Regions from separate parts of the Staphylococcus ursi genome, predicted to be linked through region 1. Evidence: riboswitches for the same ligand, from Rfam matches in the RefSeq annotation. Region 1 holds a riboswitch; the other holds the start of a gene.
What was found. Region 1 has a riboswitch for S-adenosylmethionine ahead of metK (methionine adenosyltransferase). Riboswitches for the same ligand answer to the same signal wherever they lie in the genome.
Positions count from the first base shown of each region.

Region 2: linked by a shared signal. The riboswitch ahead of GZH82_RS01710 (LLM class flavin-dependent oxidoreductase) and the one ahead of metK (methionine adenosyltransferase) in region 1 are both predicted to bind S-adenosylmethionine.

Region 1 is NZ_CP048279.1:1,297,316-1,301,540, forward strand. Features, by position in the region: gene GZH82_RS06020 (hypothetical protein) at 1-271, shown strand, start outside; gene pckA (phosphoenolpyruvate carboxykinase (ATP)) at 396-1,988, opposite strand; SAM riboswitch class I at 2,236-2,347, shown strand; gene metK (methionine adenosyltransferase) at 2,453-3,652, shown strand; gene GZH82_RS06035 (NERD domain-containing protein) at 3,740-4,225, shown strand, end outside.
Region 2 is NZ_CP048279.1:386,157-390,381, reverse strand. Features, by position in the region: gene GZH82_RS01715 (sodium:solute symporter family protein) at 1-1,003, opposite strand, end outside; gene GZH82_RS01710 (LLM class flavin-dependent oxidoreductase) at 1,014-2,393, opposite strand; SAM riboswitch class I at 2,440-2,540, opposite strand; gene GZH82_RS01705 (O-acetylhomoserine aminocarboxypropyltransferase/cysteine synthase family protein) at 2,704-3,981, opposite strand; SAM riboswitch class I at 4,046-4,144, opposite strand.

The DNA of each region.
Region 1 (4,225 bases):
AGATGTCAATATTAGAAAAGCCAGATACATTGACCGATTTGGAGATAATATAAACGATGGTGCTCGTTGGCAAATAGGAAAATATGATATAGGAATAGCGGCACGAGTTGAAGATTGTGTAAAAAGTGATGTAAAAACAACTGCTATGAAAATACCTTATTATTTTAAATGGAATAAAAAATATAAGGAAATGTATGGATTTACAGTTGTTTGGAAATATTACAAGTCAGATATCAATTACAACTTTATGTGGCATTTTTATTGGTTTTAGAATTATTTAAGTACATTGCTAGCATCAGAAGAATAGATAGGCACTAAAATACGACAGCTCCAACCAAATAAAAAGTAGTGTCATCTCTTGTCTAACAAGAAATGAACACTGCTTTTTTTAATGACTATTCTGCTGATTGACCTTTAAATCCACCTGCTGCTTCTAATTGTTGGGCATCCTCGCCAAATTTTTTGAAGTTCTCTTTAAAGCGATTGACAAGGTTTTGTGCTTGTTCTTCGTATGCAGTTGGGTCTGTCCATGCGTTTTTAGGTTGTAAAATTGTTGTTGGGACATCTTCAATTTCAGTTGGAATCGATAAACCGAAAATGTCGTCTTTTTCAAATGTAGCTGTTTTTAATTTACCGTTAATCGCTTCATTCACCATTTTACGTGTGTATTTTAATTGGATACGGTTACCGACACCAAATTGGCCACCTGTCCAACCTGTGTTTACAAGGTATACATCAACATCGTGCTTGTCGATTAAGTCACCTAATAATTCAGCGTAGACTTCTGCACGTAATGGTAAGAATGGTGCACCAAAGCATGTTGAGAATGATGGTTGCGGCTCTGTAATACCACGTTCTGTACCTGCCAATTTAGATGTGAAACCACTTAAGAAATGATACATCGCTTGGTCTTTATCTAATTTTGAAATCGGTGGCAGTACGCCGAACGCATCTGCTGTTAAGAAAATAATGGTATTTGGATGTGACGCTTTGGAAGGTAACACAATGTTATCGATATAGTTGATAGGGTATGCGGCACGTGTATTTTCAGTGTATTTGTTGTCATCAAAATCAATGTGACCGTGCTCATCAACGACTAAGTTTTCTAACACTGTTCCGTAACGGATAGCGTCAAAAATTTGTGGTTCTTTTTCTGCAGAGAGGTTGATTGCTTTCGCATAGCAACCTCCTTCAATATTAAATACACCATTTTCATTCCAACCGTGCTCGTCATCACCAATTAATTTACGATTTGGGTCTGCTGAAAGTGTTGTTTTACCTGTACCAGAAAGGCCGAAGAATAATGCGACGTCTCCTTTGTCACCTACATTGGCAGAGCAGTGCATACTCATAATACCTTGTTGTGGCAATAAATAGTTCATAATAGAGAACACAGATTTTTTCATTTCTCCAGCGTATTCTGTACCACCAATTAAAATGATTTTATGTTTGAATGAAATGATGACAAATGTTTCAGAACGCGTGCCATCTACTTCAGGATCTGCTTTAAAGCGTGGTGCAGAAATAATCGTGAAGTCCGCTTTAATTTTTGATGCTTCTTCTTTTGAACTTGGCTTAATAAACAAGTTTTGAGCAAATAGATTATGCCATGCAAATTCGTTGATGACTGTGAGTTTCAGTTGTGATTCTTGGTCACTCCCTGCATAACCGTTGAATACGAACAATTCGTCTCTTTCATCTAAGTACTTCACAACTTTTTCATAAAGATTTAAGAATTTTTCTTCTGAGATCGGTTGGTTAATGGAACCCCAATCGATATCGTCTTTAATTTGTGGATTATCAACAATGAATTTATCTTTTGGAGAACGCCCCGTATACTCTCCAGTTTTCGCATTGATTGCACCTAATTCTGTCAGTTCGGCTTCATTTCTCTTTAAAATTTTGTTGTACAATTCAGTCGTTGTGAGTTGAAAATGTGAACTCGGCTTGTTAGCTACTGTTTCAATCGCATGTTTGTCGAATGACATGATAATATCCCTCCAAAGTAGTTTCGGCAATGTAAGCCTTTACAATTAAAGAGTATAACATATTCGTTAAATAATCCCTACTCAATGAAGAAAAAAATTAAGATAAAATAAAGAAAGTAAAGTAATGTTACATCAAAGTAGAAAAATAAATGTAAACGACAAAGATGTTTCACGCATCATTTTGAAAAGGGCGGTAAGATGAAATTGACATCGGTATTAAAGTTTTGTAATATGATTTTAACGGATTCTCTTATCCTGAGTGGTGGAGGGACATGGACCCTATGAAACCCAGCAACCTCTTTTAACGAAGAAAGGTGCCAAACCGTTTGCAGACACAATACTTGTCTGAACGATAAGAGCGAATGGACGTTAGAGCCTTCACTCTATTTTATAGTGTTGAAAGGCTCTTTTTTATTGAGCTCAGATAGAGAATGTTCGTAATACATAACAAAAAGGAGTTTATTATGACTTATAACAGACGTTTATTCACTTCAGAATCAGTTACTGAAGGTCATCCAGACAAAATTGCTGACCAAATTTCAGACGCAATTTTAGATGAAATTTTAAAAGGAGACCCGAATGCGCGCGTGGCTTGTGAGACGACGGTAACGACAGGGATGGCTTTAATCGTTGGTGAGATTACAACTTCAACTTATGTTGATATTCCAAAAGTCGTTCGTGAAACAGTAAAAGAAATTGGATACACACGTGCGAAATATGGTTATGACTACAAAACGATGTCTGTCTTAACAGCGATTGATGAACAATCACCTGATATTGCACAAGGGGTCGACCGTGCTTTAGAATACCGTGAAGCAGGAAACGAAGAAGTATTAAACACAGGTGCAGGTGACCAAGGTTTAATGTTTGGTTTCGCGACGAATGAAACAGACACATTCATGCCATTACCGATTGACTTGTCTCATAAATTATCGAAACGTTTATCAGAAGTACGTAAAAATGGTACTTTAGATTATTTACGTCCAGATGGTAAAGTCCAAGTCACAGTGGAATATGATGAAAATAATCAACCGAAACGTATTGATACGATCGTAATTTCAACGCAGCATCACGAAGAAATTGAACTTGAAAAAATTCAAAATGATATTAAAGAATTCGTTATTTATCCGACTGTAGATAAACAATTGTTAGATGAAGAAACAAAATTTTTCATCAACCCTACAGGCCGTTTCGTTATCGGTGGACCTCAAGGAGACGCAGGTTTAACAGGTCGTAAAATTATTGTTGATACTTACGGGGGGTATGCGCGTCACGGCGGCGGTGCATTCTCTGGTAAAGATCCGACAAAAGTAGACCGTTCAGCTGCGTATGCGGCACGTTATGTCGCTAAAAATATTGTAGCAGCTAACTTCGCTGATAAATGTGAAGTCCAATTGGCATATGCGATTGGGGTGGCACAACCTGTTTCGATTGCCATTGACACATTTAACACTGGTAAAGTAAGTGAAAATGTATTAATTGAAGCCGTAAGACAAAATTTTGATTTACGCCCAGCAGGTATTATTCAAATGTTAGATTTACAAAAGCCGATTTATAAACAAACTGCGGCATACGGTCACTTTGGACGTAATGATGTGCAATTGCCATGGGAACGTACAGATAAAGTTGAAGTTTTACAAGAAACAGTCAATGCATTAAAATAAATTTCTTGATGATAACTATCGCTAATTTTATAGTTATTTAATATAATAGAAATAACTGTAGAAAAGTGATAAAGGAAGGTATTGCTCATGACACAATTTGGTCCAATGGAAATCGGCCTCATTGCTGCGATTGTTGTAGCAGCATTATTCTTTATTTTGTTTTTAGTGGCATTGAAAAGCAAAAAGAAAGCGAAAGAAACTTATGCGAATCAATATCAAACAAAACAAGATAAATTAACACACGAACATCAAGAAGAACTTGAAAAAGTCCGCATCGACAAGAAAAAAGCAGAAACGCGTCATAAAGAAGAATACGAAACAATGGTATCTTCAAAAAACAGAGAAATCGATGCACTGAAACTATTCTCTAAAAATCATAGTGAATATGTGACAGATATGCGTTTACTTGGCATTCGTGAGCGTTTAGTCAAAGAAAAGAGAATCCGTCCAGAAGATATGCATATCATGGCGAATATCTTTTTACCAACGAATGACTTAGAAGACATTACACGTGTCAGTCATCTCGTTTTAACACGCACAGGCCTTTATGTAATTGATTCAGAATTGTTAAAA
Region 2 (4,225 bases), 910 kb from region 1:
ATATAACGACACCGAATAAAGCAACAATGGCAGCAGGAAACGCCCATTCTATATATTGTAGTAAGGCTAAATCTGAACTTGCGACTTGTCCACCTATTGCTACGCGGCTATAAATACCGCCAAAAAGAACAAGTAAACAGAGTGACATCACAAAAATATAAGTTCGAATCATGCGGCCTAAATCTTTTTCACTTTTTAAACCTAAAATTTTATTAAATAAGTGCGGTGCTGACGCAAAAGCCCATTGAATAATAATCGCACCGATAATCATTGTAAAAGAATGAAAGTGAACGGATTCAGGATTAAAAACTTGGACTAAGTGATGATTTTGATGGTTTAAGTTTTGCGCAATACCCGAAAACGTATCATGGATACTCCCCTTCCAAAACAGCACAATGCCAGAGATAAAAATGACAATTCCAGCTACTGCCATAATAATCACTTGTATCGCGTCTGTATAAATATCTGCAAGTGCACCACCTACGTAAACATAAAGCACAACAATGACTGTGATAACAATTAAACTTGAAAAGTAACTCATACCGAGTAAATGTTTGAAAATTAAAGCGCCTGCGACAAGCTGACTTGCGATATAGAAAATATTAAATAATAAGATCAAAGCCGTCCCAACACGTAATATAGGACTGTCATAAAAATCGCCCAACCAATCTGGTAGTGAGAGGGATTGCTGTGTTGTGTTTAATGATCTGACTCTTTTAGCGACCATTAAAACACCTGTAGGACCACCGATAAACATCGCTAAAAACAACCATAAATTATTAAGCCCCCACGCATACGACCATCCCGGATAACCTAGAAAGGTTGCAGCACTTAAATACGTCGCCGCAAAAGACAACCCTAGCGTGCGTGGTCCAATCCTTCCAAAGCCAGTCGCAAAATCTGAAATACTGTTCATCCTTCTAGAACTGACAAAGCCTACCGTAATCATAAGCACCATAAAGACAATAAAGCCTATCCATGTATACACTTTAACATCATTCATAATCATCCCCCTATATCTGTACTAAATTGGCTTTTTTATTTCGTGCGGGATGTGTCGGTTTCACTTTCGTATGGCCTTTGCCAAACATATTTTCACGTAAAGTTTCACCTTCATATTCTGTACGATATATGCCTCTTTTTTGTAATTCAGGAATGATTAAGTCGACAAATTCTTCAAATGTACCTGGAGAATAGGCTTGTGCAATATTAAAACCGTCCGCACCGCCTTCATTCGCCCACAATTCCAATTGATCAGCAATTTTTTTGGGTGTGCCGATGAATTTAGCCGTTCCATTACCTAGCCCGTGGTTTTTCACCGCTTCTCGCAATGTCCATTTTCGATGTGGGTCTTTTGTATATAAATTGAGATTGCCTTGCATCGCTTCTGTCTCGATATTTTCGATATATTCATCTGGATCATATTGAGAAAAATCAATACCCGTATGTCCACTTAACAATGCGACTGAACCTTCATAGCTGACTTCATTTTGAAGCGCTTCATATTTTTCATAAGCCTCTGCTTCAGTTTCACCGATAATAGGTAAAACCATTGGAAAAACAAGTATATCTTCTCCATTACGGCCAAATTGTTGTGCCCTTGTCCGAATGTCTGTGACATACGCTCGCAACGATTCAATAGAGGTATGTTTTGTAAACACAGCCTCTGCATGCTTTGCAGCAAATGTTTTGCCTTTTTCGGAGGCACCTGCTTGAAATAAGACAGGCGTTCTTTGAGGAGAAGGCTCTACAAGATGCGGTCCGGGTATATCGAAAAATGTACCTTTATGATGAATCGCATGAACTTTAGAAGGATCAGCATACGTGTCTATCTCACGTGCTTTAACAACCGCATCGTCTTCCCAACTGTCTTCCCACAACTGATAGCTCACTTGCAAAAATTCGTCTGCACGGTTGTAACGCAACGCTTTAGGCAAGCGCTCTTTTAAGCCTAAGTTCACTGCCTCGCTTTCTAAATAAGACGTTACAACATTCCAACCTAATCGGCCATTGGTCAGATGATCGAGTGTAGATAATTGACGTGCCAATTTATATGGCTGTGCATAGGTAGTAGAGACAGTAGGTGCAATACCAATATGCTCAGTTACCGCTGCAATGGCAGAAACGAGCGGAATAGGATCGTGTGCGGGGAGTTGAACGGCATGTTTCACTGCGGCGTCATGGGACTGGTTGTAAACACTATAAGTCCCCAACACATCAGCAATAAAAATACCATCAAATAAACCACGCTCTAAAGTTTGAGCAATATCCGTCCAATATTTTAAATTGTGGTGTGTCGCTCCTTTATCTTTTGGGTGTTTCCATAAACCTGAAGCATGCGGAGAGGGAGAATTTTGGACGAATCCGTTAAAATGAATTTGTTTTCGTGTCATGAACATTACCTCCTAAAAAATAGGAAGATAAGGCATAGTGAAAGTTGACTTATCTTCTAGCAATTGCGCTACTGGAATTGGCACAGTGAATTAATTCCTGTTGCCGAGATTTCATCGGGCCAGTCCCTCCATCTCTCTTGATAAGACGATGATGTACATTCATGGGGTGTTTTTTAATTAATGAAAGGTAAAACAATGACCGATAGAACAACTACATTTTTCATATGATGTTTTACGATTTAAAAGCGTTCATTTCAATCTATCGGATCATGAATTTCCCTTTATTTTCATTTTGTGTGACGCTTACAAGTTAAATTTTGGCAAAGCCTTTTTCCAAATCCGCAATAATATCATCGATATGCTCAAGGCCGATCGAAAGACGAATCGTCTCAGGGGCAATACCTGCTGCTGTTTGTTCTGATTCCGTCAATTGTTGATGCGTCGTGGATGCGGGATGAATAACAAGTGACTTTGCGTCTCCTACATTCGCTAATAAAGAAAATAATTCTAAGCCTTCAATAAATTTTTTGCCGGCTTCGTATCCACCTTTGACACCAAAGGTAAAGATGGAACTTGCGCCTTTTGGTAAATACTTCTCTTTCAAGTCGTAATATTCACTCGTCGGTAAGCCAGCATATTTAACCCATGCGACTTTGTCATGCTTTTCAAGATATTGTGCAACTTTTTCAGCATTTTCCACATGACGTTCTAACCGTAATGAAAGCGTCTCTAAGCCTTGCGTTAGTAAAAATGCATTGAACGGTGAGATCGCTGCTCCTGTATCTCTTAAAATTGTTGTACGAATTTTAAAAGCAAGTGCGGCTTCTCCAAATTTTTCACTGAACACTAAACCGTGATAAGACGGATCGGGTTCACTTAATCCTGGAAACTTGCCATTATCCCAATTAAAGTTACCTGCATCAACAATGACACCACCCATTGAAGTTCCGTGCCCACCAATAAATTTGGTCGCAGAGTGAACAACAATGTTCGCCCCATATTCAATCGGACGAAAAAGATAAGGCGTCGCGAATGTATTATCAACAATAAGTGGTATACCTTGTGCTTTTGTAATTGCTACAAGTGCATCGAAATCCTCAATATTGCCTTCTGGATTCCCAATGGTTTCTACAAATAATGCCTTCGTATTGTCTTGAAGCGCATTTTTTATATGACTGACTTCTTTCGTATCTACTAATGTGACATCAATCCCATATTTCGGTAACGTATGTGTGAAAAGTGTATGTGTCCCGCCATATAATGTAGAACTTGCTACGATATGATCACCCTTCTGCGCGACAGCTTGAATCGCATACGTGATAGCTGCCATACCTGAAGCAACCGCTACACCAGCGACACCCCCTTCAAGTTCAGCCACACGTGTTTCAAGAACGTTCGTCGTAGGATTCATCAGACGTGTATAAATATTTCCAAGTTCATCTAAGCCGAATAAATTCGCCGCATGTGCCGTATCATCAAAAGTAAAAGATGTCGTTTGGTAAATCGGTAAAGCACGTGAATGGCTACTTTCGTCGACTTCTTGTCCTGAGTGCAATTGCAACGTTTCAAATTTAAAATCACTTGTCATTTGACATTCCCCCTAATAATAAAAAAATAAAAGCCTACCTGATAAAGATAGACTTTTACTAGAAGACTTATCTCTCAGGTAAAATCACCTGCAGGAATTAGCACCTAACTGAATAGGTTGCCTGGTTTCAAAGGGCCTGTCCCTCCACCAATCTTGATAAGTATGATTCAATTGTTAAAATGCAAGATGTATCGCGCAAATAGAACGGCCAATGCAATAACCGTGCGGGTGTTTTATTGGCTTT